Regions from separate parts of the Kitasatospora sp. NPDC096077 genome, predicted to be linked through region 3. Evidence: riboswitches for the same ligand, from Rfam matches in the RefSeq annotation. Region 3 holds a riboswitch; each other region holds the start of a gene.

What was found. A riboswitch is a leader RNA that binds a small molecule or an ion and turns the genes downstream of it on or off. The one in region 3 is predicted to bind cobalamin.
Region 1: linked by a shared signal. The riboswitch ahead of metE (5-methyltetrahydropteroyltriglutamate--homocysteine S-methyltransferase) and the one ahead of thiI (tRNA uracil 4-sulfurtransferase ThiI) in region 3 are both predicted to bind cobalamin.
Region 2: linked by a shared signal. The riboswitch ahead of ABTZ03_RS41265 (prenyltransferase/squalene oxidase repeat-containing protein) and the one ahead of thiI (tRNA uracil 4-sulfurtransferase ThiI) in region 3 are both predicted to bind cobalamin.
Region 4: linked by a shared signal. The riboswitch ahead of ABTZ03_RS07515 (ribonucleoside-diphosphate reductase subunit alpha) and the one ahead of thiI (tRNA uracil 4-sulfurtransferase ThiI) in region 3 are both predicted to bind cobalamin.

The regions. Positions count from the first base shown of each region.
Region 1 covers NZ_JBEOSV010000101.1:17,012-24,045, forward strand. The annotation lists gene ABTZ03_RS41675 (MFS transporter) at 1-544, shown strand, start outside; gene ABTZ03_RS41680 (carboxymuconolactone decarboxylase family protein) at 675-1,184, shown strand; gene ABTZ03_RS41685 (TetR/AcrR family transcriptional regulator) at 1,245-1,916, opposite strand; partial or broken gene ABTZ03_RS41690 (MFS transporter) at 2,048-2,843, shown strand; gene ABTZ03_RS41695 (cupin domain-containing protein) at 2,843-3,244, shown strand; gene nicT (Nickel transporter NicT) at 3,327-4,436, opposite strand; cobalamin riboswitch at 4,655-4,899, shown strand; partial or broken gene metE (5-methyltetrahydropteroyltriglutamate--homocysteine S-methyltransferase) at 5,059-7,034, shown strand, end outside.
Region 2 covers NZ_JBEOSV010000098.1:520-7,553, reverse strand. The annotation lists gene ABTZ03_RS41285 (adenosylcobinamide amidohydrolase) at 1-400, shown strand, start outside; gene ABTZ03_RS41280 (TMEM175 family protein) at 413-1,033, shown strand; gene ABTZ03_RS41275 (YybH family protein) at 1,088-1,471, shown strand; gene ABTZ03_RS41270 (prenyltransferase/squalene oxidase repeat-containing protein) at 1,585-3,003, opposite strand; cobalamin riboswitch at 3,109-3,246, opposite strand; cobalamin riboswitch at 3,294-3,446, shown strand; gene ABTZ03_RS41265 (prenyltransferase/squalene oxidase repeat-containing protein) at 3,579-6,449, shown strand; partial or broken gene ABTZ03_RS41260 (hypothetical protein) at 6,446-7,034, shown strand, end outside.
Region 3 covers NZ_JBEOSV010000033.1:26,979-34,012, forward strand. The annotation lists gene ABTZ03_RS25770 (MmgE/PrpD family protein) at 1-132, shown strand, start outside; gene prpB (methylisocitrate lyase) at 153-1,058, shown strand; gene ABTZ03_RS25780 (bifunctional 2-methylcitrate synthase/citrate synthase) at 1,080-2,204, shown strand; gene thiI (tRNA uracil 4-sulfurtransferase ThiI) at 2,231-3,502, opposite strand; cobalamin riboswitch at 3,673-3,908, opposite strand; gene ABTZ03_RS25790 (short-chain fatty acyl-CoA regulator family protein) at 3,906-5,387, opposite strand; gene ABTZ03_RS25795 (purine-cytosine permease family protein) at 5,587-7,034, opposite strand, start outside.
Region 4 covers NZ_JBEOSV010000005.1:130,784-137,817, forward strand. The annotation lists gene ABTZ03_RS07500 (oxidoreductase) at 1-324, shown strand, start outside; gene ABTZ03_RS07505 (serine hydrolase domain-containing protein) at 410-1,621, opposite strand; gene ABTZ03_RS07510 (ribonucleotide-diphosphate reductase subunit beta) at 1,882-2,898, opposite strand; gene ABTZ03_RS07515 (ribonucleoside-diphosphate reductase subunit alpha) at 2,898-5,303, opposite strand; cobalamin riboswitch at 5,494-5,634, opposite strand; gene ABTZ03_RS07520 (hypothetical protein) at 6,073-6,984, shown strand.

The DNA.
Region 1 (7,034 bases), on a different contig from region 3:
GGCCTGGAGTCTGACCGCCTACTTCGGCATCCAGACCCTGGTCTTCTACGCCACGCTGGCCTGGTTCCCCACCATCCTGGTCGACGCCGGTCTGAGCCGGACCACCGCCGGCACCGACCAGGCCGTGCTGATCCTCGGCGTCGCCGTCGGCGGCTTCCTCGCCCCCACCCTGGCCGCCGCCCGCCGCGACCAGCGCCCGCACATCCTGGGCGTGGTGGTGGTCTGCGCGCTCGGCCTGATCGGGGTGCTGCTCGCGCCCGCCGCCGGGGCGCCGGTCTGGGCCGGGATCCTCGGCATCGGCATGGGCGGTGGACAGGCGCTGGCCGGGGTGCTGTTCACCCGCCGGGGCGCCGACCAGGACCACGTCGCCGCGCTGTCCACCATGGCCCAGGGCGTCGGCTACCTGATCTCCGCGCTCGGCCCCGCGCTGGTCGCCCTGCTGCACAGCGGCACCGGCTCCTGGGACGTCCCGCTGCTCGCCCTGGTCGGACTGCTGCTGGTCGGCGCGGTGTTGAGCCTGCGGGCCGGGCACGACCGGGCATGACCGGGTGCCCGTCGCGGGCGGCGCGGGCGGCGCGGGCGGCGCGAGAAAGTATTTTCCGTCGTGACGTCACACTCGGGCGCCGGGGTCCGTCGGGTCAGGGAAAGCACCGATCACCCGAGAGGACAGCACGATGACCACCACCCGTTCGATCACCGCCGAGATCCCGTCGCGCCCCCGGATGGCCACCGACCCGGCGGAGCTCGTCCCCGAACTCGCCGACGTCTCGGCCGCGTTGTTCCGGGCCGTCGGCAACCGTTCGATCCCGCGCGGTACCGTCAGCCTGGTCCAGCTGCGGGCCGGACAGATCGTCGGCAGCACCTACCTGACCGTCCTGCACACCGGATTCCTGCGCAAGGCCGGTGAGTCGGAGGAGCGGATCACCTCGGTGGCCACCTGGCAGGACTCGCCGTACCTGACCGCGGCCGAGCGGGCGGCCCTCGCCCTGGTCGAGGCCGTGCTCCAGCCCAACCCGTACGGCGAGCGGGTGTCGGACGAGCTGTACGCCGAGGTCGCCGCGCACTACGACGAGAAGGCGCTGGCCACGCTGATGCTGGCGATCGGCCAGGTCAACTTCTTCGTCGCGATCGCGCTGATCGCCAAGCCCGTCCCCGGGAAGGCGTTCACCGACCCCTGGGCCTGAGCCCCGTCGCTCCTCGAACCGGCCCGCCGAGCACCTCGTTCGGCGGGCCGGTTCCGCGTTTCAGCCTGCGGCGAGGAGGCCCGTCACCAGGGCGCGGAGCCCGTCCCCGTAGGCGTCCTGGGCGGTCACCGGCTCCCAGCGGCCCGCGACCTGTGCCAGCCGGGGGTACTCCGCCGGGTCGAGGGCGGCGAACACCTGCTCCCGGTAGGTCGGGCGGTCGTCCCCGGCACGGCGTTCGGCCGCGGTGGCGCGGACCACGATCTCCCCGGTGGTGTAGTACCAGATCGCGCGGTAGCCCTGCGCGGCGCGTTCCGGGCTCAGGCCGCAGTCGACCAGTCCGTCGACGATCCGCTCGACGTACCACAGGGCGTGGGTGGAGAACAGGTCGTCGGCGGCCAGTACTTCGACGATCCAGGGGCAGGCGGCGAGCGCGTCGTGGATCGCGGTGGCCGCCGCGAGGACCCGTTCGCGCGGGTCGGCCGGCAGCTCCACCGGCCGCAGCGCGCGGGCGGCGTAGTCGTCCAGCAGCAGGACGAGCAGCTCCTCCTTGTTGCGCACGTGGTGGTAGAGCGCCATCGGCGTGCTGCCGATCTCGCCGGCCAGACGGCGCATGGTCAGTTTCCCGACGCCCTCCTCGGCCACGATCCGCCGGGCCGTTTCGACGACCTCCTCCCGGGAGATGCGGGGCGGTCGGCCGGTGGCCTTGCGGGGGGTGGGGGAGGGCTGCTGCATGCCCCCATCATCCCCCGTCGATCTCCCGCCGATCTCGCGTCGGTCTCGCGTCGGTCTCCCGCGCCTCGACAGCGGGGAGCCTTCGGGAGTAGTTTCCTTACATGTACAAAAACTCACGAGGGCGCCCCGGCGCGGCCAACGCCGCCGGGGGAGCGCTGGGCGTACTGGCCGGCGGAGTGCTGACGGAGTACGCGAGTTGGCGCTGGGTCATGCTTCGTGCTCGCCGAACCCCGTTCCCCCGCACCGCTGTTGCGGCTCGGCCTGCTGCGCAGCCGCTGGGTCGCGGGGGCCAACCTGCTGGTGTTCCTGGCCGCCGCCGGGCAGTTCGCGGCCTTCTACTTCGTCTCGCTCCACCTCCAGCAGGTGCTCGGCCTGGGCGCCGCCGCCACCGGTGCCGCCTTCCTGCCGTTCACCGCCGGCCTGGTCGCGGGGACGGTGCTGGCGACCCGGGTCACCGCGCGGCGCTCGCCGCGGACGGCCCTGGTGCCCGGCGCCGTCCTGGCGGCCGTCGGCCTGGGCTGGTTCGCCCTGATCGGCCCGGACGGCACCTTCCTCACCGACGTCCTCGGCCCGTCCCTGGTCACCAGCTTCGGCACCGGACTGGTGCTGGCCCCGGTCGCGGCCGCCGCGACCACCGGCGTGGCCCCCCGCGAGGCCGGTGCGGCCTCCGGACTGCTCAGCAGCTCGCGCCAACTCGGCGGCTGCGTCGGCCTGGCGGTGCTCGCCACCCTCGCCGCCCACCGCACCGGGTCGGCCACCGACCCGGCGGCCCTCGACGACGGGTACGCCCTCGGCCTGGCCGCCGGCGGGGTGCTGTTCGCCCTGGCGGCGGTGGTCGCGATCACCGTGCTGCCGCGCCGCCGGCCGGAACCGCCGGCCCTCCGTCCCACCGTTCCCGCGCAACCCCTCCTGGAAGGAACCCGTTGATGACCACCACCCCCATCACCCCCATCACCGCCGTCGACCTGTTCGCCTCGGCGCTGCAGATCCGCCCCGACGGTGACGTCCGGGCCGCCGAACGCCGGATGAGCGGCGGGGACGCCGACACCTGGCAGGTCGCCACCTTCCACGTGGAGACCGACGCCGACGTCCACGGCGACCACTGGGAGATGCACCCGGCGGCGGACGAGGCGGTCTGCTGCCTGGCCGGCGGCGTCCGGGTGTACTTCCGCCCGGTCGAGGACGGCGCCGAGGAGGAGACGGTACGGCTGCCGGCCGGCAGCGCCGTCGTCGTCCCGCGTGGCCGCTGGCACCGGCTGGAGCTGGACGCCCCCAGCGACCTGATGTCGATCACCCTGCGCGGCGGGACGAAGCTGGAACGGCGCTGACCGGGAAGACCCGCGGGAGAAACGGAGGGCCCGGCGGACAGCACGTCCGCCGGGCCCGTACGCATCGTGTGCGCGTCGTGGGTCAGCCGTCGGCGTCGACCCGGGCGGCCCAGCGCTGCTCGACGTTGCTGAAGCGCCAGTAGGCGAGGGCGCAGGCCCAGACCACCACGAACATGCCGACCAGCAGGTAGCCGACGTTGTCCAGGCTGATCTCGGAGATCCAGCCGGTGACCGGGTCGGTGAGGTCGAGCTTCTCGTGCAGCACGCTGACCAGCTCGATGGTGCCGATGACGAAGGCGACCGCGATGGAGAGCCCGGTGATGGTGAGGTTGTAGTAGACCTTGCGGACCGGGTTGGAGAACGCCCAGTGGTAGGCGAAGTTCATGAAGGTGCCGTCGAGGGTGTCGAACAGGCTCATGCCGCAGGCGAACAGCAGCGGCAGGCAGATGATCGCGTACCAGGGCAGGCCGGAGGCGGCGCCGGAGCCGGCCATGGCCATCAGGGCGACCTCGGTGGCGGTGTCGAAGCCGAGGCCGAACAGCACGCCGACCGGGTACATCTGGCCGGGGCGGCGGATCGACTTGGTGAGCCGGCCGAGGATGCGGTTCATGAAGCCGCGCTCGTCGAGGTGCTTCTCCAGCTGCTTCTCGTCGAACTGGCCGGCCCGCATGGCCTTGTAGACCCGGTAGATCCCGGCGAGCGCGAACAGGTTGAGCGCGGCGATCAGGTAGAGGAAGGTGCCGGAGACGCTGGTGCCGATGACGCCCAGCCACTGGTGGGTGGTGGACTGGTCGTCCACCAGGGTGCCGACGATCTGGGCGCCGCCGGCCACCAGGGCGGCCATCGCCATCACGATGGTGGAGTGGCCGAGTGCGAACCAGAAGCCGACCGACACCGGCCGCTGGCCGTCGGCCATCAACTTGCGGGTGGTGTTGTCGATCGCGGCGATGTGGTCGGCGTCGAAGGCGTGCCGCATGCCGAGGGTGTAGGCGGTGATGCCGAGTCCGACGCCGAAGGTCTGGGTGCCGATGGTGTAGTGGTTCGGGGCGATCAGCACGAACAGCATGCCGAAGGCGACGACGTGCATCGCGATGATCACGCCGAGCAGGGCGGCGGTGCGGACGGTGTCCCCGCGCTGCCAGCGGGGCGGCAGCGGCAGGGCGGATGACGGCGGTTCTTCGGTGAGGGTCATGCGTGCAGGCCTTTCCAGCTCCTCGATGGGGGCGCCCCCCGGGGAACGCGGGGAACACCGTAGGGGCTCGCTCGTTCCATCGACAAGCGTTCGCAGCTGCGAAAAGGTTGCAATAACGCAAAACCGGGACTTCGGGGACGAAGCGCCGCCGGGGTGACGTCGTCTCACCATGCGGACGATTGAGTGATTCTCTGGCCCGGCCCAGCGGGATTGCCTCTAGGGTGGCCGGTACAGCTGGTTCGCCCCGTCCGCCAGGCGGGGCGTCGTAAGAGGGAACCCGGTGAAGCCGTTCGATCGGCCATTCCGGGACTGCCCCGCAGCGGTGAGCGGGAACGACCGCCGTCATACGCACTGGACCCGGGACGGGTCTGGGAAGCGACGGCCAGTAGGTGTCCGACCTCCGTCTCCACGGAGGACGGTCGTGCCCGCGAGTCCGAAGACCTGCCCGCTGTCCGTGCGCGACCGTGTTCGCGCGCGGCCTTCCGGTGACCTCGAGGGCGGGTCGGCGTACATACCAGGCGGAGCCGTACCCGTACGGGCGGTCCGTCCGGTTCGTCACCCCTTCGCGCCTTCGTGCCGTCTCCGGGCACCATGAGGAATCAGGCTCGCGAAGGAGAGTCCCTTGACAGCGAAGTCCGCAGCCGCGGCGACCGTGGCGACCGCTTACGGCTACCCCCGACAGGGCCGTAACCGGGAACTGAAGAAGGCGATCGAGGGGTACTGGAAGGGCGCGGTCACCGCCGAGGCGCTCCAGGCCACCGCCGCCGAACTGCGCCGGGAGAACTGGGCCGCGCTTGCCGAGGCAGGCGTCGGCGAGGTGCCGACCGGTGACTTCTCGTTCTACGACCACGTGCTGGACGCCTCGGTGGCCGTCGGCGCCGTCCCGGCCCGGCACCGGGAGGCGGTCGACGCCGACCCGCTGGACGGCTACTTCGCGATGGCGCGCGGCAACCAGGACGTCGCGCCGCTGGAGATGACCAAGTGGTTCGACACCAACTACCACTACCTGGTACCGGAGTTGGGCCCGGACACCGCCTTCGCGGCGAACCCGGCCAAGCCGGTCGGCGAACTGCGCGAGGCGCTCGCGCTCGGGCACACCGCCCGGCCGGTGCTGGTCGGCCCGATCACCTACCTGCTGCTCGCCAAGCCCGCCCCCGGGGTGGCCGAGGACTTCCAGCCGATCACCCTGCTGGACCGGCTGCTGCCGGTCTACGCCCAGCTGCTGGCCGAGCTCAAGGCCGCCGGCGCCGAGTGGGTGCAGCTGGACGAGCCCGCCCTGGTGCAGGACCGCACCCCGGCCGAACTCAACGCCGCCGCCCGCGCCTACCGTGAGCTCGGCGCCCTCACCGACCGGCCCAAGCTGCTGGTGGCGAGCTACTTCGACCGCCTCGGCGACGCCCTGCCGGTGCTCGCCAAGGCCCCCGTCGAGGGTCTGGCCCTGGACTTCACCGGCCCGGCCGCAGGCAACCTGGACGACCTCGCCGCGGCCGGCGGCCTGCCCGGCAAGCGCCTGGTCGCGGGCGTCGTCGACGGGCGCAACATCTGGATCAACGACCTGGAGAAGTCGCTGGCCACCCTGGCCACCCTGCTCGGCCTCGCCGACCGGGTCGACGTCGCCCCGTCCTGCTCCCTGCTGCACGTGCCGATCGACGCCGCCGCCGAGCGCGACATCGACCCGCAGATCGCCCGCTGGCTCGCCTTCGCCAAGCAGAAGGCCGCCGAGGTCGCGCTGCTGGCCCGCGGCCTGCGCGAGGGCACCGGCGCGATCACCGCCGAACTCGCCGCCAACCGCGCCGACCTGGCCTCCCGCGCCAACTCGCCGATCACCCACGACCCGGCCGTGCGCGCCCGCACCGCCGCCGTCACCGAGGCCGACGCCCGCCGCGCCCAGGCCTACCCGCAGCGGGCCGAGGCCCAGCGCGCCCGGCTCGCCCTGCCGCTGCTGCCGACCACCACCATCGGCTCCTTCCCGCAGACCACCGAGCTGCGGGTGGCCCGCGCCGACCTGACGGCCGGCCGGATCGACGGTGCGGCCTACCGGGAGCGGATGGAGGCCGAGGTCCGCGAGGTGATCGCCTTCCAGGAGAAGGCCGGCCTGGACGTCCTGGTGCACGGCGAGCCCGAGCGCAACGACATGGTCCAGTACTTCGCCGAGCAGCTCACCGGCTACCTGGCCACCCGGCACGGCTGGGTCCAGTCCTACGGCACCCGCTATGTGCGCCCGCCGGTGCTGGCCGGGGACATCTCCCGCCCGCACCCGATGACGGTCGACTGGTTCCGCTACGCCCAGGACCTCACCGAGCGCCCGGTCAAGGGCATGCTCACCGGCCCGGTCACCATGCTCGCCTGGTCCTTCGTCCGCGACGACCAGCCGCTCGGCGAGACCGCCCGGCAGGTCGCCCTCGCCCTGCGCGACGAGGTCGCCGACCTGGAGGCGGCCGGCGCCGCGGTCGTCCAGGTCGACGAGCCGGCCCTGCGCGAGACCCTGCCGCTGCGGGCCGACGCCCGCCCGGCCTACCTGGACTGGGCCACCGAGTCCTTCCGGCTCGCCACCTCCGGCGTCCGGGCGGACACCCAGATCCACACCCACATGTGCTA
Region 2 (7,034 bases), on a different contig from region 3:
CACGATCAACATCCTGGCCGTGGTGCCGGCCCCGGTCGCCGACGCCGGGGTGGTGAACCTGCTGGCCACCGCGACCGAGGCCAAGGTGCAGGCGCTGCTGGACGCCGGGTACGACTGCTCCGGCACCCCCTCGGACGCGGTCTGCGTGGCCGTCCGGACCGGCGGCGGCGCGGCCGACCCCTTCGGCGGGCCGCGGTCGGTCTGGGGCGCCCGGCTGGCCCGGGCGGTCCACCGGGCGGTGCTGGCCGGCGCCGAACGGGACCGGGCCCGCCGCGCGCTCGGGGCGCCCGTGCCGCACCCGGCCTCCGTCCCGCCCTGCCGGGTGCCGGACCTGCTGGCCGGGCCCGATGCCGCTCCGCCGGCCCCGGCGTTGCGCGGACGGGTGCCGCAGCCCGGCTGAGATGCTCTGCCGGTGGAGACGACGGACACCGGCCGGATCGAGGCGTTCAGCGACGGGGTCTTCGCGATCGCGATCACCCTGCTGGTGCTGGAGATCAGGATCCCGCAGGCGCACGGGGCGGCGGAGCTGTGGCGGGCACTCGGCGCCCAGTGGCCGTCCTACTTCGCGTTCGTGGTGAGCTTCCTGGTGATCGGTGTGGAGTGGGTGAACCACCACACCCTGTTCCGGCACCTGGCCCGGGTCGACCGCACCCTGATGTTCCTCAACCTGCTGCTGCTGATGCTGGTCTCGGTGCTGCCCTTCCCGACCGCCCTGGTCGCGCAGAACCTGCGGAACGGCTCGGCGGCGAACGTGGCCGCGGCCGTGTACGGCGCGGTGATGGTCGGCCAGGCGGTGCTGTTCAGCCTCTTCTGGAACTACGCGACCCGCACCGGCCACTGCTTCGACGCGCGGGTGGACGTGCCGGCCGCCCGGGCCGCCCGCTGGCGGTTCGAACTGGGCCTGGTGGTCTACCCGCTGACCGTCGCCCTGGCCTTCCTGTCCGCCCCGGCGGCCCTGGCCGTGCACGGGCTGCTCGCCCTCTACTACGGCTTCAACCAGGTGCGGGTGCCGCTGCTCGACCGGGCGGGCTGACCGGATGGTGGAACCACGGGCGGGGAGGGCCGGTTGTCGTTACCGTCCAGGGGCATGGACCACGACTTCGACCGCAACTTCAACCACGAATTCGGCACCCGCTTCGCCCGGGACTGGGCGGACGCCTGGAACGCGCACGACCTGGAGCGCATCCTCGCCCACTTCACCGAGGACGTCGTCTTCGCCTCGCCCCGGATCCTCGAACTGATCGGCGACCCGTCCGGCGAGGTGCGCGGCAAGGAGGCCCTGCGGGTCTACTGGGCGAAGGGCCTGAAGCACCTGCCCGATCTGCACTTCACCGTCGAGGACGTCCGGGTCTCGGTCGACACCCTCGTCATCAACTACCGCAACGAGCGCGGCCGGGCCGTCGCCGAGGTGCTCAGCTTCCGCGAGGGCCTGGTCTGCCGGGGCTTCGGCGCGTACGGCCCCGAGGCCTGAGCCGGTTGACGGGTGCCCGACGGCGGATGACCGACGGCGGGCGGACGGACGGACGGACGGCGGACGGACGGCGGCCCCGGACGTTCCCGGGGCCGCCGTCCGCACGGGGTACGTCAGCTGCCGTAGCGCAGCGAGACGGTGTCGCCGAGGTTGACCACGGCGGTGCGGTCGGCGGTGATCGAGGCGCCGCCGTCGGTCGACAGCAGCCAGCTCGAAGTACCGCTGTTGGCAACGCCGTTGAGCGAGGTGATCGGACCGGCGACGCCGCTGGCCGGGGTGACCGCCGTGACGCAGCCGGCCGGGCTCGCGGTGGCGGCCGCGTCGAGCACGTCGCCGAGGGTCGCGGTGCTGCCGGTGGGGGTGATGGTGACCGCGCAGGGGCGCGGGTTGCCGGTGCCGTCGTCGACGATCAGGGCGATCCGGGCGGCGGTGCCCGGGGTGAAGCCGGAGGTGGCCACGAACTGCGGCTCGCCCGCGGTGACCGGGGTGGGCGGGGTGGCGGTGAAGCCGCCGCCCGCGACCGCGCGCAGGCCGTCGACCGAGGCGTAGGCGCTGGGCGAGGTGTCGGTGGGCTGGTAGCGGAAGCCGCCGCCGGGGTTGAACTGCTGGGAGATCAGGAAGTCCACCGGGGTCTTCTTGAACGGGGCGGGCGAGGTGAAGTCCGTGCCCTGCGGGTCGAAGCCGCAGGCGATCAGGCCGGAGACGGCCCAGCCGTTGGAGTCGGTGTTCACCCCGTACATCGCGTTGAACGCGCCCGAGGTGGCCATCTTGGCCTTGAGGAAGCCCTTCGCGGCGAGCACCGCCGGGTCGGTGTTGGCCACCCCGCCGACGCACAGCGAGGCCATCGACGCGCCGGTCATGTCGACGTCGCTGGGCTGGCCGAGGGCGTTCGGGTCGCCCGCGGCCTTGCTGTAGTTCCAGCCGCCGTCGGTGTGCTGGTTGGCGCGCACCACGGCGGTGGAGGCGTCCAGCAGCGGCTGGGGCACCCGCTGGGCGCCGGCCTGGGTGCGGGCGCCGCCGAGGGCGAGCAGGGCGAAGACGGTGCCGTTGAAGTTGGCGGCGGGGCCGTAGTAGCCGGGCGTGGACGTCTGCCAGTAGGAGACGGCGTCGGCGATCAGGTTGCGGCCGGGGCCGACCCGGGCCGGGTCTATGCCCGCCGCGTAGGAGTTGAGGATGCCGCGCTCGTAGTCGGTGACCACCGGGCTGGCGTTCGGCCAGGTCGGGGCGGCGAGCTGGTTGCGGTAGACCAGGCGGGCGTTCTTGGTGGCGTCGCCGCCGGGGGTGACGTCGGCGGCGGCGGTCCCGGCCGCGGCCAGGGCGCTGAACGCCCACTCGTTGGACAGTCCGCTGCCCGCGTAGCCGCCGTCCGCGCCCTGGAGGCTGCGCAGGTAGGCGACGCCGTTGGTGACGGAGGTGCTGATCTGGGTCGGGCTCGCGGTGGCCTGGGCCGGGACGGCGGTGGCGAGCGCGGTGCCGGCCGCGGCCAGGGCGGCGACGGCGGTGGCGAGGCCGCGGTGGAGGGTGCGGGTCATGGAAGGGCTCCTGGGGGGTTGGAGGGCCCCGACCGTGCCCGGTGCGTCGACGGCGGTGCGTCGCTGCGAGGGGCGGCCGACGCCCGGATCGCGTGGACGGACTTCCGCGGAACAGTGCGGCCGCCGGGCATCCGGGCTCGCGGGGAAGGCAGTGCCGCCCCGCACACCGTTGCGCGTCAGCCCCGGATTTCCACCGGGTTCCCCCGCTCGGCCGAGCCGGGACCTTACCGCATCGAATTCGAACGAGCCGTGACGTAGACGATATGACGAATCGTTGACCTCGCTGGTCCGGCCATGGTCTGATGAAGCGTTTTTCCTCCAGGGGGTCAGGGGAAGCCGGTTCGAATCCGGCGCTGTCCCGCAACCGTGTGCCCGTACCGACGAGTCCAGCCGACCCGTCCCGGCGGGCGAGCCGGAATGCCTGCGCCGTGGAGCACGCACGAGCGTCGTCGAGGACTGCGACGCGGTACGGCCCACCCCTGCCCCGGGGTGCCCTGCTGCGCACCCGTGTCCCCGCCGACGCCGCAGTCGACAGGGGAGTTCGTTCCGTGCCGGTCCACAGACACCGTCCCACCGTGTGGCGGCGAGGAACCGCCGCCTCCGCGGCCGCCGCCGCGCTCGCGCTGACCGCGGGCAGCCTGGCCCTGGTGGCCCTGCCCGGGACCGCCGCCCACGCGGACCCGCTGGAGCAGTGCACGGCGACCTCCGGGGCCGTCGTCGCGGTCGACTTCGGCCCGTTCGGCGGCGGCGTGGTCCGCGGCTGCGACGCCCACCCCACCACCGGGATGAACCTGCTGCACAACGGCGGGTTCAGCACCGCCGGCACGGCGCACGACGGCCCCGCCTTCGTCTGCCGGCTGGGCAACCCGGCCTTCCACGACGGCACCCAGTACCCCACGCCGGACAAGGAGTCCTGCGTCAACACCCCGCAGGCGACCGGGTACTGGTCGTACTGGATCGCCCCGGTCGGCCAGGACCACTGGTCGTACGCCACGCTCGGCGCGATGTCGCAGAAGCCCGCGCCCGGCGAGGTCGAGGCCTGGGTGTACGGCGGGACGGACGTCGGCGGCACCACCGGCTCCCCGACCTTCACCCCGGACTCGGTCCGGGCCAAGGGCGGGTCGTCCACGCCCACGCCGACCCCCACGCCCACCCCCACGCCGACCGCGACCGGTACGCCGAAGCCCCCCAAGGCCGACCTGCCCGCCGCGGCCCGCTGGCTGGTCGCCCGGCTGACCGACGGCGACCACGTGTACGACCCCTCGGCGAAGGCGGTGGACTACGACGCCACCACGGACACCGCCTTCACGCTGGCCGCGGCCGGCGGGCAGGACGACACCCTGCGCAAGATCGTCGCCTACCTGGCCGCCCACACCGACCAGTACGCCTTCCCGGGCGGCCCCAAGGCGGCCCCCGTCCCCCGGGCCGTCGCCCAGCTGGCGCTGCTCGCCGAGATCACCGGCGGGGACCCGCGCGCCTTCGGCGGACACGACCTGATCGCCGCGCTCACCGACCACGTCTGCACCGCCCAGGGCAAGCTCGGCGCCTGCACCGCCGCCGGGGACTTCGAGGGCGTCACCTACCCGGTCAACCAGGCCCTCGCCCTGCTGGCCCTCGCCCGCTCCGGCACCGCCCTGCCGCCGACCGCCGTCGCCCGGCTCACCTCCGCCCAGTGCGCCGACGGCGGCGTCTCCTCCGTGATGATCGCCCCCGGCGACCACTGCGACGGCGACCCGGGCACCACCGCGCTGACCGCGCTCACCCTGCGCCGGGCCGGCACCGCGCCCGACACCGTCAAGCGCGCCGACGCCTGGACCGCCGCCCAGCAGAAGCCCGACGGCGGCCTCTGGCCGTACTCCTGGGCCGGCGCGAGCGACACCTACACCACGGCGCTGGCCGCCCAGGCCCTGAAGGCGGCCGGCCGCACCGACGCCGACGCGGCCGCCACCGGCTGGATCGCCGCCCGGCAGCTGCCCTCCGGCGGCTTCACCACCGACCCGGCCGCCACCGACGCGGACCCCACCGCCACCGGACAGGCGGTGCTCGCCCTGGCCGGCACCGACCTCGCCGCGCTCGACCACGACCTGCACCGGAAGCCCGACCTGGCCAAGGGCTCGGCCTACCTCACGGACCCGACCCGGCTGATCGGCGGCCAGTACTACGAGGGCTTCCCGGGCTTCGCCGACTTCGGGCTGACCATCGACGGTGCCTTCGCCCTCGCCGCCACCGGCAGCGACGACAAGGCACTGGGCCGGATCGCCGACTTCCTCGACCAGCACGGCAAGGACGGCAACGGCCGGACGGTGGACGACTGGACGAACGTCGGCACCGAGTTCGCCGGCGGCGGCTCGATCGGCAAGACGGCGCTGCTCGCCGAGGTGGTCGGTCGCGACCCGCGTGCCTTCGGCGGCCAGGACCTGATCGCCGCGCTCGCCGCCATCATCTGCACCGCGCCCAGCCAGGCCCCCGACACCGCCTGCGCGGCCCAGGGCAACTACCGCTATGCGACCTCGGTGTTCTCCCAGTCGCTCGGCATCATCGCCCAGCTCCGGGCCGGGGACGGCGCCCACGCCACCGAGCCGGTGCGCTACCTGACCGGCCTCCAGCACGCCGACGGCTCCTGGCCGAGCCTGATCCCGGCCAAGGGCGACTCCGACGTGGACAGCACCGCGATGGCCGCGATGGCCCTCGACCTGCTCCCCGACGACCCGGCCGCCAAGCAGGCCGTGGACCGCGCGGTCGGGTGGATCGCGGGCAAGCAGCTCGCCGACGGAGGCTTCCCGGGCGCCTCCGGCGACTCCACAAACTCGACCGCCCTGGCCGTCCAGGCGTTCTCGCTGCGGGCCGGGCAGTACGGTCCGGCGATCTCGCGGGCCCGGGACTTCCTGGCCGGGCAGCAGAACCCGGACGGCGGCTTCAACGTCGCGGCGGCCGGGCAGCGCGGCTCGGACGTCCGGGCCTCGACCCAGGTGCTGGGCGGGACGGTCGGCACGTCCTTCGGGACCCTCAAGCGGCCGGTGGCGGCGGGGACGCCGCAGCCGACCGGGTCGCCGTCCGCGACCGCCTCCCCGACCTCCACCGGGTCTCCGACGTCCACCGCCTCCCCGACCTCCACCGCCTCCCCGACCTCCACCGGGTCTCCGACGTCCACCGGGTCTCCGACCTCGGGCGCGACCTCGACCGGCACCCCGGCGCCGACCGGGACGTCCGGGGCCTCCGCGCCCGGCGTGACCGACGTGCCCCCGGCGGGTGCCGGTGACGGCGGGGCACCGGGCGGCGAGGTCCGGCCGGTGGTGGCCGACGCTGCCGCCCCGAACGGCTCCGGCCTGGCCCACACCGGCAGCGACGCCGCCCTCCCGGCGCTGCTCGCGCTGGCCCTGCTGCTGGCCGGCGGCACCGCCGTCGCCGTCTCCCGCACCCGCCTCGGCCAGGGACGGCACCGATGAGCCGCCGACAGGGCCTGGCGGCCGTGCTCGGCGCGCTCTCGCTGATCGGCACCGCGCTGCTCGGCACGGCCACCCCGGCCGCCGCCGCACCGCTGCCGCTGGACCAGTGCACGACCACCTCCGGCGTGATCCTGGCGATCGACTTCAGCAAGTGGGGCGGTCCGGTGCTGCGCTCCTGCGGCACCACGCCGACCACCGGCTACGAGCTGCTCAACCAGGGCGGCTGGCACACCACCGGCACCGGCCACGACGGTCCGGCGTTCATCTGCCGGATCGGCTTCAGCGGGTACCTGGGCGGCAAGCAGTACCCGACCGCCGACCAGGAGAAGTGCGTCCTCACCCCGCCGGCCAGCGCCTACTGGTCGTACTGGCACGCCGACCCGGGGGACACCGACTGGAGCTACAGCCAGCTCGGTGCGATGAGCTACCACCCCAAGCCGGGCAGCGTCGACCTGTGGATCTTCGGCGCGACCAACGACGACCTGACCATCGGTCGGCCGACCATCCCGGTGGACTCCCTGCGGGCCCACAACACCGCGCCCGGCGGTTCGACCACCGGCGGCTCCGGTTCCGGCGGCGGCTCGG
Region 3 (7,034 bases):
CAGGACCGCTTCCTGACCGCCGCCGCCGGCCTCGGCGACCTGCGCGCCGCCGACCTCGACGAGCTGTTCCCCGCCGTCGACACCGAGGCCGTCCGCGCCTTCGACGCGACCCTCCCGAAGGGACTGTTCTGATGTCCCGGCCCGAGAGCCGCCTGCTGCACACCCGCACCACCCCCGCGCAGCGGCGCCGCGCCTTCCGCGAACAGCTCGCGTCCGGGCGGCTGCTGCGCATCCCCGGCGCGATCAACCCGCTCTCCGCCCGCCTGATCCAGGACACCGGCTTCGACGCGGCGTACCTCTCCGGCGCGGTGCTCGCCGCCGACCTGGGCCTGCCGGACATCGGTCTCACCACCTCGACCGAGATCGCCCAGCGCGCCCAGCAGACCACCCGCGCCACCGACCTGCCGGTGCTGATCGACGCCGACACCGGCTTCGGCGAGCCCATGAACGCGGCCCGCACCGTGCAGCTCCTGGAGGACGCGGGACTGGCCGGCCTCCACCTGGAGGACCAGGTCAACCCCAAGCGCTGCGGCCACCTCGACGGCAAGACCGTCACCCCCCGGGAGGAGATGGTCCGACGGATCAGGGCCGCCGTGGACGCCCGGCGCGACCCGGACTTCCTGCTGATGGCCCGCACCGACGCCCGCTCGGTCGAAGGACTCGACGCGGCGATCGAACGGGCCAGGGCCTACGTCGACGCCGGAGCGGACGCGATCTTCCCCGAGGCCCTCGCGGACCTCTCCGAGTACGAGGCCTTCCGCAAGGCGGTCGACGTGCCGCTGCTCGCCAACCTCACCGAGTTCGGCAAGACCCCGCTGCTGGACACCCGCACCCTGGAGAACCTGGGCTACAACATCGCCCTCTACCCGGTCACCCTGTTCCGGCTGGCCATGGGCGCGGTCGAGGACGGCCTGCGCACCATCGCCGCCGAGGGCACCCAGGCCTCCCTGCTGCCGCGCATGCAGCCCCGCTCCCGGCTCTACGAACTCCTCGGCTACGAGGAGTACGGGGCCTTCGACTCGGCCGTCTTCGACTTCACCCTTCCGCCCGGCACCTGACGCACCGGAGGCACCAGCACCATGAACGAGATCCACCGCGGCCTCGCCGGTGTCGTCGTCGACACCACCGAGATCTCCACCGTCATCCAGGAGACCAACTCCCTGACCTACCGCGGCTATCCGGTCCAGGACCTGGCCGCCCACCGCTCCTTCGAGGAGACCGCCTTCCTGCTCTGGTACGGCGAACTGCCGGACGAGGCCCAGCTGCGGGAGTTCCGCGCCCGGGAACGCGCCCTGCGCCCGCTCGACCGCACCACCGCCGAACTGCTGGCCAAACTGCCCGAGACCTGCCACCCGATGGACGTGCTGCGCACCGCCGTCAGCTTCTTCGGCGCCGAGGACCCGACCGAGGACGACGGCCGCCCGGCCCCCCACCTCGCCAAGTCCCTGACCCTGCTGGCGAAGCTGCCCACCGTGGTCGCCGCCGACCAGCGCCGCCGCCGCGGCCTGGACCCGATCGCCCCCGACCCGGAACTCGGGTACGCCGAGAACTTCTTCCACATGTGCTTCGGCACGGTGCCCGCCCCCGAGGTGGTGCGCTGCTTCGAGATCTCGCTGGTGCTGTACGCCGAACACAGCTTCAACGCCTCGACGTTCACCGCCCGGGTGGTCACCTCCACGCTGTCCGACCTCTACAGCGCCGTCACGGCCGCGATCGGCGCGCTCAAGGGCCCGCTGCACGGCGGCGCCAACGAGGCGGTGATGCACATGCTGGACGAGATCGGCGACCCGGCCCGCGCCGCCGAGTGGCTGGACGGGGCGCTGGCCGCCAAGCGGAAGATCATGGGCTTCGGCCACCGCGTCTACAAGCACGGCGACTCCCGGGTCCCGATCATGCAGGCCGCCCTGGACCGGCTGGTCGAGCACTCGGCCGACCCCGAGGCCACCCGGCTGGCCGCCCTGCACGCCGCGCTGCGCCGGGCGATGCTGGAACGCAAGGGCATCCACCCCAACCTCGACTACCCGGCCGGGCTGGCCTACCACCTGATGGGCTTCGACACCCCGGTGTTCACCCCGATCTTCGTGATGAGCCGGATCACCGGGTGGACCGCCCACATCACCGAACAGCTCGCCCACAACGCCCTGATCCGCCCGCTGGCCCAGTACGACGGTCCGGGCCAGCGGGCCGTGCCGGCCGCCGTGTAAGACGTCGGGCACGGCCCGGCCGGGGCTCAGGAGGGGACGGAACAGGTGACGGCCGGTGCCGCGTCGTCCTCCTGGCCGGGCCGCATCACCTGCACGTTCGCGAGCAGCGCCTCGACCACCTCGTCCAGGTCGAGGCGCTTCTCCACGGCCCGCAGCTGGCCCAGCCGCGCCCCGGTGCTGACCTGCGGCGGGGCGAGCAGGCTGCAGCAGTCCTCGTCCGGCAGGACGGAGATCTCCGCCGTGCCGAGCGCCCGGGCCTGGTCGATGATCTCCTGCTTCTCCCAGCCGATCAGCGGGCGCAGCACCGGCAGCGTGGCGGCCTGGTCCACGGCGGCCAGGTTGGCGAGGGTCTGGCTGGCGACCTGGCCGAGGCTGTCGCCGGTGACCAGGGCCTGGGCGCCGGTGGCGCCGGCCAGGGCGCAGGCGGTGCGCACCATCAGCCGACGCTGGGCGACCACTTGGAGGCGCCCGGCGCCCGCGACGGCCAGCTGCTTCTGGGCCTTGCCGAGGGAGACCACGTGCAGTTCGCCGGGCGGCTGGTAGCGGTTGAGCTCGCGGGCCAGGGCGTACGCCTTGTAGACCGAGGAGGGGTTGGTGTACGGCGCGCCGCTGAAGTGCACGAAGTCGCAGGCCAGTCCGCGCCGCATGGCCCGGTGCGCGGCGACCGGCGAGTCGTAGCCGCCGGACAGCAGCACCAGCGCCCGCCCGCTGGAGCCGACCGGCAGCCCGCTCAGCCCGGGGTGGCGCTCGGCGGACAGATAGGTCTCGCGGTGCTCGATCTCGACGGTCAGGGTGACGTCGGGCGCGGTCAGGTCGACCCGCAGGCCGGGGATCCGCGGCTGGAGGAACGCGCCGAGGTGGCGCTCCAGCTGGGTGGAGGTGAGGGCGAAGCCCTTGTCCCGGCGCCGGACCCGGACGGCGAAGCCGGTGGTGGCGCGTCCGGCGCAGGCGTCGCCGAGCACCGTCAGGGCGTTGGCCTCGACGGACTCCAGCGTGCTGGGCACCCGTAGGGCCGGCTCGACCGCGTTGAACCCGATCACCGTGCGGGCCCGGGCCACCAGGTCCTCGACCGGCACCTGCCCGCCGAGCACGGTGATGGTGTGCGGGGTCCGGATCCAGGTCGAGCCGCCTATCCCGCGCAGCGCGACCCGCAGGTTGTCCTCCAGCCGCTGGACGAAGCGCTGGCGGTTGCGGCCCTTGAGGACCACCTCGCCGTGTTTGAGCAGCACGCAGGGCCCGTAGGGCTCGGTGGCGCCGCGGGGCGAGGGCAGCCGTGCGCCGTCGGTCAGGTGGTCCATGCAGAAGTCCCAGTCGTCCCAGTGGTCCCGGTGTCGCTCCGAGCGGGGAGGACGGCGGCGCGCGCAGCAGCGTCCGGGGCGGCGGGCCGACGGACGGACCCGCCGGACCGGGGGTCCGTACGAGGGCCACGCGGCCCTCCCGCGGGGCCCCGGAGCGCGCACGCCGCCGTTCGGCGTGCGCACCGGTGGCAGGTCTTCGGACTCGCGGGCCGGTCCTCCCGGGGAGGACGCCTACTGGCCGTCGCTTCCCGGACCCGTTTCCCGGGCCCAGTGCGGATGACGGCGGTCGTTCCCGCTCACCGCTGCGGGGCAGTCCCGGACTGGCCGTGTGAAAGGCGTCACCGGGTTCCCTCTTGCCTCCCCGGGAGCGCGGGGCGCCCGGTGAACCACCAGCGGATCAACCCTACAGGCGGGGCGGTCCTGACTCGGCTGAGGCCTCGGGGCCGTCGGCCAGCACGGGGTAGGGCACCCGGCCGCGCCGGTCGGGGTCGACCAGCAGCCGTCCGCCCGCCGGCGGCCGGGCCCGCTGGGCGCAGTCCCGGCGTTCACAGATCCGGCAGCCCAGCCCGATCGGGGTGGCCGCGCCGGGCGCGTTCGGCGCGATGCCCTCGGCGTAGACCAGGCGGTGGGCGTGCCGCAGCTCGCAGCCGAGCGCGACGGCGAACTCGCTGCGCGGCGCGCGGTGTCCGTGGCCGCCGTGCGAGACGGTCCGGGCGATCCAGAAGTAGCGCTTGCCGTCGGGCATCTCGGCGACCTGGGTGAGGACCCGGCCGGGCGAGGAGAAGGCCTCGTAGACCGTCCACAGCGGGCAGGTGCCGCCCAGCCGGGAGAAGTGGAAGTCGGTGGCGGACTGGCGCTTGGAGATGTTCCCGGCCCGGTCGGCGCGCAGGAAGGAGAAGGGCACCCCGCGCCGGCCGGGGCGTTGCAGGGTGCTCAGCCGGTGGCAGACCGTCTCGAAGCCGACGCCGAAGCGGGCCCGGAGCAGCTCGATGTCGTAGCGGAGTTCCTCGGCGGCGGCGTGGAAGGCGGTGTACGGCATCAGCACGGCGCCGGCGAAGTAGTTGGCCAGGCCGATCCGGGCCAGGTCGACGGCCTGCGGAGAGGTGAGGTCGGGCTCGGCCGCCGCCAGCAGTGTGTCGAGCAGCGGGCGGTGCTCCAACAGGGCCAGCTGGGTGGCGAGTTGGAAGGCGCGGCGGCCGTCGGTCAGCCACGGGGAGAGGTGCAGCGCGCCGGTCGCCGGGTCGTACCGGCGCAGGTCGGCGGCCCGCCGCTGGTCCGCCTCGACCACCCGGACGCCGTGCCGCTCGGCGAGCCGGGTGGCCAGCGCGGCGGCGGTGCGGCCCGCGGTCGTGGTGGCCAGCTCCCGCGCGGTGCGCTCCGCGGCCTCGTCCAGGGCGGCGATGTGGTTGTGGTGGGCGTAGAAGAAGTCCCGGACCTCGTCGTGGGGTTCGGCCGGGCGGATGGCCCCGCCGATGGCGCCGCCACCCGGTTCGCCCAGGTCGGCGACCCGGGCGAGGGCCGCGCGGTAGCTGCGGTGCAGCGCGACCAGGGCCCGGGCCAGTTCCGGGTGGTCCCGGCTGACCTCGGCGATCTCCTCCGCGGGGACCCCGCCGCCGCAGGCCTCGTCGGCGAGCGCGGTGCGCAGATCGGTGCCGAGGCGCTCCTCCTCGGCCTCGGAGAAGAACTCCGGGTCGACCCCGAACACCTCGGAGATCCGCAGCAGCACGGCGGCGGTCAGCGGGCGCTGGCTGTGCTCGATCTGGTTGAGGTAGCTGGTCGAGATCCCCAGCTCGCGGGCCAGCTCGACCTGGTTCATGCCGTGCTCGCGGCGCAGCCGGCGGAGCTTGGCGTGGGCGTAGACCTTCCGCCCGGTGGGACGTGCCATGGGCGTGCCCTTCCCTTCCTGCCCGTTCCTGCGAAGGTACCACCGCCCCGGGTTCGCAGTATTCGCAGGAACGGGCCCGCCCTTGTGCGGAATCCGCAGGTGGGGCCACCTACCGCCAGGGAAAAGCCGGACCGCCCGGTGGCGACTCGGCTGAGTCGGCCACCGGGCGGTCCGGGGGGGTGTCGGTCGGTGCCTGCGGTCAGGCGGCGACCTTCTCGTCCTGCTCCACCGGGGCGCCGGTGGTGGCGGGGGCGTTCTCCCGGGGGGTGGGGAGCACGGCCATGATCACGGCCGAGATCACGATGGTGGCCGCCCAGGCGAGCCCGTACCGGCCGATCGGGGTGTCGGAGAACGGGCCGGCGAACCAGTCGCACTTGGTGAAGGCGAGGCCGGCCAGCAGCGCGAGCAGCCAGGACACCATCGCCTGCCAGCAGAAGCCGCCGGTGTACCAGTAGCGGCTGGTGCTGCTGGTGTCCATCAGCGCCTCGGCGTCGTAGCGCACGGCGCGCGTCCGGCGCCGGTACATGTCCACCGCGTAGACGCCGATCCAGGCCGAGAAGGAGACGGCGAGCAGGATCAGGAAGGTGATGAAGGAGCCCAGGAAGCTCTTCGCGACCAGCATCAGCAGCAGGCCGCCGACCAGCGAGATCACGGCGTTGATGCTGACCGCCATGGCGCGCGGCAGCTTGACGCCCATGGTCTGGGCGGTGAAGCCGGCCGAGTACATGGAGAGGCTGTTGATCAGCAGCATGCCGACGATCGCGGTCAGCAGGTAGGGCACGGCCAGCCAGGTCGGCAGCAGGTCGCCGAGGAAGGAGACCGGGTCCGCGGCCTGTGCCAGGCCGGGGGAGGCCACCGCCATCACGGCGCCCATCAGCACCATCGGCACCACGACCATGGCGGCGCCGGAGACCGTCACGCCGACGATCTTCTTGCCGGAGGCCTTGTGCGGCAGGTAGCGGGCGAAGTCCGGGCCGGTGGGGACCCAGCTGATGCCGCCGGCGGCGATGGTGCCGATGCCGGCGATCATCATCGCGGTGGTGCCCGCGGGCTTGGCGAAGACCTCGTTCCAGTGGATGGTCGCGACCAGGTAGCCCAGCACCAGGATGCTGAAGACGCCGAACAGGTACGTCGACCAGGTGTTGCAGACGTTCAGCGCCTTGCGGCCCATCCCGGAGACCAGGAAGGTGCAGGCGACGAAGGCGAACAGCGTGATCACGATCAGCGCGGTGTTGCTCTTGATGCCGAACAGCAGGTCGAGCACGGTCAGTACGGCGTAGGCGCCGGTGACCGCGTTGATCGTCTCCCAGCCGAACCGGGCGACCCAGAGGATCGCGCCGGGGAACAGGTTCCCGCGCACCCCGAAGGTGGCCCGCGAGAGGGTCGCGCCCGGCGCCCCGCCCCACTTCCCGGAGACCGAGAGCACACCGACCATCCCGAAGGAGACCAGCGCGGCGCACGCGGCGACGATCAGGACCTGCCAGAAGTTCAGCTGGTTGAACACGACCAGGGCCGCACCCATGGTGAGCAGCAGCACGCTGATGTTCGCCGCGACCCAGGTCGGGAAGAGCTCACGGACTCTGCCCCGGCGCTCGTGGTCGGGGACGGGTTCGATACCGCGGGTCTCTATCGCGCCGTCGGCGTTGT
Region 4 (7,034 bases), on a different contig from region 3:
GGCAGCCCGGTCCGCAGCGTGCTGGCCCACCCCGGCTTCGCCGCCACCAACATCCCGGCCGGCTCGGTCGGGGTGGTGAAGCTGCTCCTCGGCCGTCTGCTGCTCCCGCTCGCCCAGCCGGCCGCCCGGGGCGCGCTGCCCCAACTCTTCGCCGCCACCGACCCGGAGGCGCTCGGCGGGCAGTTCATCGGCCCGGCCGGACTCGGCGAGCTGCGCGGCGCCCCGACCGTGGTGCGGCCGGCCGCGCGGGCGCTCGACCCGGAGGCGGCCCGGCGGCTGTGGGAGCTTTCGGAGCGGCTGACCGGCGTCCGCTTCGCCGTCTGAGTGGCGGTTCGAGTTGTCGGGCCGAGTTGCCGGGCCGGACCGGGTGCGTGAGAAGTCGGCCGGGCCGACTTCCCACCCGGGCGCGCTACTTGCCCGCGAGGACCGCCGTCAGCAGGCGGTTGGCGAGGGGGCTCGGAGCGCCGAAGTCCAGGCCCAGGTTGGAGACCGAGTACGCGGCGTGGACGGACAGGTCGCGGGTGGCGAACATGCCGTTGGCGTAGCCGTCGTCGTGACCGGTCTTGCCCCAGAGCACGGTGCCGTTCGGCAGCGGGGTGGACATCAGGCCCGCGCCGAAGCAGGCCACCTTGTTGCAGGAGGTGCCGCCGACGAACGGCACGGGCTTGCCCTCGCTGTCCTTGGGGAGGGCGAACAGCTCCGCCTGCTGGGCGGCGGGCAGCAGGCGGCCCTGCAGCAGCGTGGTCAGGAAACGGTCGAGGTCGGCGGTGGTGGAGATCAGGTTGGACGGGTCGCCGCCCTGCTCGCTGGTGTCGACGGCCCGGCCGCTGTCGTCGCTCATGTAGCCGTGCAGGTAGGGGCGGGGCATGGTGGGGTCGTCCTCCGGCACCGAAGTCTGGTCCAGGTGCAGGGGGTTGAGGATGCGGGCGGTGACCTCGTCCTTGAAGGAGTGGCCGGTGATCTGCTCGATCAGCTTGCCCGCGATCCGGAAGCCGAGGGAGTTGTACTCCTGTTCGGTGCCGGGCGTGAAGTGCGGGCCGGGCGCCGGGCGGCCGTCGTCGGGGCGCAGGGTCTGCTGGATGATCTGGTCGAAGGTGCGGTAGTCGTACCGGTCGGCGATCGTCTCGTCGGCGCTCGCGGGGGGCTTGCCCTCGTCCACGTTCGGCAGTCCGCTGGTGTAGTTGACCAGTTGGCGGACGGTGATCGGGTCGAAGGTGTCGGGCAGCAGGCCCGGCAGGTAGTCCTGGACGGTCCGGTCGAGGTCGATCCGCCCCTCGGCGGCCAGCTGCAGGACGACGGTGGTCTCGAACACCTTGGAGATGCTGCCGGCGTGGAAGTGCGCGTTCTCCGGGATCTTCCGGCCGGTCTGGCTGTCGATGGTGGAGCCCTTCCACACCTGGCCGGGCTCGGCGACCAGGGCGATCGCGCCGGAGGCGCCGTCGGAGGGGCGGGTCTCGATGGCGGCCTGGAGTGCGGCGGGGTCCAGCGGTGGGAAGGCCGTCGCGGTGGGGGAGTCGGCGCCGCTCGCGGCGAAGGCCTGCGCCCCGGTGGCGGTGGTGACGCCGACCAGGGCGGAACAGGCCAGACCGAGGGCGGCGGTGCGGCGGGCGAACGGCTTCATGTGGGGCACCCCGTGGATCACTACGGCTGAGTGGACCTCAGCGACAGAAACGATCCTGCTCGCCGGCGGCCCCGCCCGGCATCGGGGACCGACCCCGATCCGTCCCTGAGCCGCCCCCGACGGTCCGTCAGGAGCCTCCCCCGGGCGGCGCCCCCGCCCGGCGCGAACGCCTGGCGAAGCCGACAACAGCGGTGCCCCGCACCGGCCACGGCCGGTGCGGGGCACCACTGTTCGTGCGTCTTCTTCGGAAGTCGTCTTCTTTAGAAGTCGTCGTCGAAGGCGACCGAGCCCTCGACCGCGACCTGGTACGCCGACACCCGGCGCTCGAAGAAGTTGGTCAGCTCCTGGACGTTCTGGAGCTCCATGAAGCCGAACGGGTTGGTCGACCCGTAGCGGATCGGCATCCCGAGGCGGGCCAGGCGCTGGTCGGCGACGGCCTCCAGGTACTGGCGCATGGAGTCGGTGTTCATGCCGGCCAGACCGTCACCGCACAGGTCCTGGGCGAACTGGAGCTCGGCCTCGACGGCCTCCTCCAGCATCTCGGTGACCTGCTTGGCCATCTCGTCGTCGAAGAGGTCGGGCTCCTCCTCGCGGACGGTGTCCACCACGGACATCGCGAAGTCCATGTGCATGGACTCGTCGCGGAACACCCAGTTGGTGCCGGTGGCGAGACCGTGCAGCAGGCCACGGCTCCGGAACCAGTACACGTACGCGAACGCGCCGTAGAAGAACAGCCCCTCGACGCACGCCGCGAAGCAGATCAGGTTCAGGAGGAACGCGCGGCGGTCCTCCTTGGTCTGCAGCGAGTCGATGTGGTCGACGGCGTTCATGTACTTGAAGCAGAACTGGGCCTTCTGGTGGATGGAGGGGATGTTCTCCACCGCGGCGAAGGCCGCGTTGCGGTCCTCCGGATCCGGAAGGTACGTGTCCAGCAGCGTCAGGTAGAACTGGACGTGCACGGCCTCCTCGAACAGCTGACGGCTCAGGTACAGCCGCGCCTCCGGGGAGTTGATGTGCTTGTAGAGGCTCAGCACGACGTTGTTGGCGACGATCGAGTCACCCGTCGCGAAGAAGGCGACCAGGCGGCCGATCAGGTGGCGCTCGCCCTCGCTGAGCTTCGCCAGGTCGGCGACGTCGGAGTGCAGGTCCACCTCCTCGACGGTCCAGGTGTTCTTGATCGCGTCGCGGTACCGGTCGTAGAACGACGGGTAGCGCATCGGGCGCAGGGTCAGCTCGAAGCCGGGGTCGAGCAGCATCTTGCGGTCGTCGGCAGTCATTACTGGCAGGCCTCGCAGGACTCGGGGTTCTCCAGGGAGCAGGCCAGTGCGGCCTCTTCCTCCGGGGTGAGGGTCGGGGTGTTCACGGGCACCGGCGCGGCGGCGCGGGCGGTGCCGGAGGCGGCCTGGGCGATCCGGGTCGCGGGGCGCGAGCGCAGGTAGTAGGTGGTCTTCAGACCCACCTTCCACGCGTAGGCGTACATCGAGCTGAGCTTGCCGATGGTCGGCGCCGCCATGAACAGGTTCAGCGACTGGCTCTGGTCGAGGTACGGCATGCGGGCCGCGGCCAGGTCGATCAGGGCGCGCTGCGGCAGCTCCCACGCGGTGCGGTACAGCGAGCGCACCTCCTCGGGCAGCCAGCCGAGCTCCTGCACCGAGCCGTTGGCGTCGCGCAGCGAGTCACGGGTCTGCTGGTCCCAGACGCCGAGCTCCTTGAGCTCGCGCACCAGGTACGGGTTGACCTGGAGGAACTCGCCGGAGAGCGTCTCGCGCTTGAACAGGTTGGAGACCTGGGGCTCGATGCACTCGTACACGCCGGCGATGGACGCGATGGTCGCGGTCGGGGCGATCGCGAGCAGCAGCGAGTTGCGCAGGCCGGTCTCGGCGATGCGGGCGCGCAGCGCGGTCCAGCGGTCGGCCCACTGCGGGGCGGCCGTCGGGAAGTGGTCGATGTGCAGCTCGCCGCGGGCGGCGCGGGTCTCGCCGTAGGCCTCGTGGCGGCCCAGCTGCTCGGCCAGGTCGGCGGAGCGCTCGTAGGCGGTGAGCATGATGCGCTCGGCGATGAGGGTGGACAGCTGCTTGGCCTCGGCCGAGTCGAAGTCGAGCCGCAGCTTGAAGAAGACGTCCTGGAGGCCCATCACGCCGAGGCCGACCGGCCGCCAGCGGGAGTTGGAGGTGCCGGCCTCGACCGTCGGGTAGAAGTTGATGTCCACCACGCGGTCGAGGAAGGTGACGGCGGTGCGCACGGTGGCGTCCAGCCGCTCCCAGTCCATGGCGTTGATCAGGTCGGCGGCGGTGGCGCCGGCGGCCACGTGGGCGCCGAGGTTGACCGAGCCGAGGTTGCAGACGGCGGTCTCGGAGTCGTCCGTGACCTCCAGGATCTCGGTGCACAGGTTGGAGGAGTGCACCGTGCGGCCCGGCAGGGCGGTCTGGTTGGCGGCGCGGTTGGAAGCGTCCTTGAAGGTCATCCAGCCGTTGCCGGTCTGCGCGAGGGTGCGCATCATGCGGGCGTAGAGGGTCTGCGCCGGGATGGTGCGGACAGCCTTGCCGGCCAGCTCGGCCTTGACGTAGGCCTCGTCGAACTCGGCGCCCCAGAGGTCGACCAGCTCGGGCACGTCGGCCGGGGAGAACAGCGACCAGTCGGCGTTGGCGTTCACGCGGCGCATGAACTCGTCCGGGATCCAGTGCGCCAGGTTGAGGTTGTGGGTACGGCGGGCCTCTTCGCCGGTGTTGTCGCGGAGCTCCAGGAACTCCTCGATGTCGGCGTGCCAGGTCTCCAGGTAGACGCAGGCCGCGCCCTTGCGGCGGCCGCCCTGGTTGACGGCGGCGACCGAGGAGTCGAGGGTGCGCAGGAACGGCACGATGCCGTTGGACTTGCCGTTGGTGCCGCGGATCAGGCTGCCGCGCGAGCGGATGCGCGAGTAGGACAGGCCGATGCCGCCGGCGTGCTTGGACAGCCGGGCGATCTGCGCGTAGCGGTTGTAGATCGAGTCCAGGTTGTCCAGCGGCGAGTCCAGCAGGTAGCAGCTGGACATCTGCGGGTGCCGGGTGCCGGAGTTGAAGAGCGTCGGCGAGGAGGTCAGGTACTCCAGGCGGCTCATCAGGCCGTACAGCTCGGACACCTCGCGCACGGACTGCTCGGTGTCACCGACCGCCAGGCCGCAGGCGACGCGGAGCAGGAAGTGCTGCGGGGTCTCGATCACCTTGCGGGTGATCGGGTGGCGCAGCAGGTAGCGGGACTGCACGGTGCGCAGGCCGAAGTACTCGAACCGGTCGTCGCCCTTGGCGTCGATCAGGGCGTCCAGGGCGGCGGCGTGCTTGGCGACGAACGCGGCGGTGGTGTCGCCGATCAGGCCCTCGGCGTGGCCGACGGCGATCGAGGCGGCGAAGGTGGTGGAACCCTGGCTGTTCGCCTCGTCGACGATCTCCAGGGCGAGCAGGCGGGCCGCGAGCTTCGAGTACTGGGGGTCCTCGGCGATCATCGACGCGGCGGCGTCCACGGCCAGCCCGCGGAGCTCGGCGAAGTCCGAGCCGGCGTGGCGGCCGCGCAGCGCGGCGGCGGCGACATGGCCGGGGTCGACCTCGGCGAGGTCGACGCTGCGGTCGGTGAGCAGCCGCAGGAGCGCGCCGCCGGGGTCGGCGACCGTCGGGTCGACAAAGGCGGTACCGGTGCCCTGGGCGGGCAGGGTGACTGAGGCAGCGGTGGTCAAGGCGCTCTCTCCTGGCGGCGATCGGCGGCGTGATCGGGGTCACCCGGGCCGATCTGGGCAGGGGAGCACGGCGCGAACGCAAACGACGTCGCGAGAGGTGTCTCCCCGGCCCGCCCGCGAGGCCCGGAGGGGTCGTACTGGTGCTTGTGCGGCCTCTGCGGGAGGGCCGTGCGCACGCTGGTCGGCAGGTACTCGGACTCGCGGCGCGGCTCCTGGAGCCGCCCGCACACCGCTGCGGGGCAGTCCCGGATTCGCACCGGGTTCCCCTGCATCGACAGCAGAAGCGAGCATACATGTAGTGGCATCTCTCCGATGCGACACCACATGTAGTGCGGCGTGGCGTGTTGGAGCGATGACCGGTGGTGTCGGGCGAGGGGCCTTGCGGCGCTTGGCGGGAGGCCTCGCAGAGGCGGCCGGAGGCCCGGGTGAGGCCGTCGGGAAGCCCGGTCGTGTGTACGGGACGCCCCGGTCCGCGCCGACGGCGTCCCGGTTCCGGCACGGAATGGTCACCGGGCGGATCGGCGGTCGGGCGCATGCCCTACGATCTGGGCGCATGAGCGACGGAACTGGCGTACCTGGGCACGGGCCGCAGGGAACGTCTCCCGCCGGGCCGGGGGGCGCACGGAATCAGCAGCCGGTGGTACCGGGACCGGTGCCGCCGCCGAGCGGGGGCTTCGGCCCGCCGCCGCCCTCGTACGGGCCGGTGGCGCCGTCCGCGCAGCCGCTTCCCCAGCCCGTTCCTCCGGTGCCGCAGCCGCAGGCCCAGCCGCCGCAGCCGCAGCCGCAGTGGCAGCAGCAGCCCCAGCCTCCGCAGCCCGTTCCGACGCAGCGCGCCGAACCCGACTGGGCGGCGCTGGCGGACCGCAACGAGGCCGAGGGCAAGCGCAAGCGCAGGCTCAAGGTGATCGGCATCGTCGCCGCGGTCGTCGTGGTGGGCGGCCTGGCCGCGGGCGGCGCGGTGCTGCTCCAGGGCAAGAAGGACGACGGTGGGAAGGCGGTCGCGGGCCAGACCTCGACCGCCTCCGGCCGGCCCACGGCCACGCCGTCGAGCCCGTCCGGCAGCCCGGGGGGACAGTCCGGCCAGACGGACGACCCGTCGAAGCCGATCTGGGAGGCCGCGACCGACCCGGCGCCGCAGGACGCGGGCGCGCTGTTCTCCGCGCAGCAGCTGACGATCAACGGCGCGACCTGGAACCGGACCATGGTCGCACTGGACCAGCCGTGCTGGGACGGCAATTCGACGACCGGCGGGCTCGGCAAGGTGCTCGGCGACCAGGGGTGCCAGAAGGTGCTCCGGGCGACGTACGTCTCCGGCGACAGCGCGGTGACCGTCGGCGTGGCCGTCTTCGACCACAAGATCCAGGCCGAGACCGCGATGAAGAACTACGCCGGCCAGCTCAAGGGTCTGCCGGCCGCCGGCGCCCCGGCCTTCTGTGCCAACCCCGGCTGCACCAACACCCACAACAGCCTCGGCCGGTACGCCTACTTCACGGTCGAGGGCTCGGCGAAGGGCGGCAACAACCCCGACGCCACGGCGACCGCGGCGGCCTCCGGATTCTCCGAGTACGTGAAGGGCCAACTGCTGCAGCGTGCCAAGGCCGCGGGCTCCGCCGCGCCGGGAGCGCAGGGCACGCCGCCCCCGGCTCCGGCGGGCTGACCTCCCCCGACACCCCGGTCCCGGCGGATTCGTTCGCGGGGGCCGGGGGA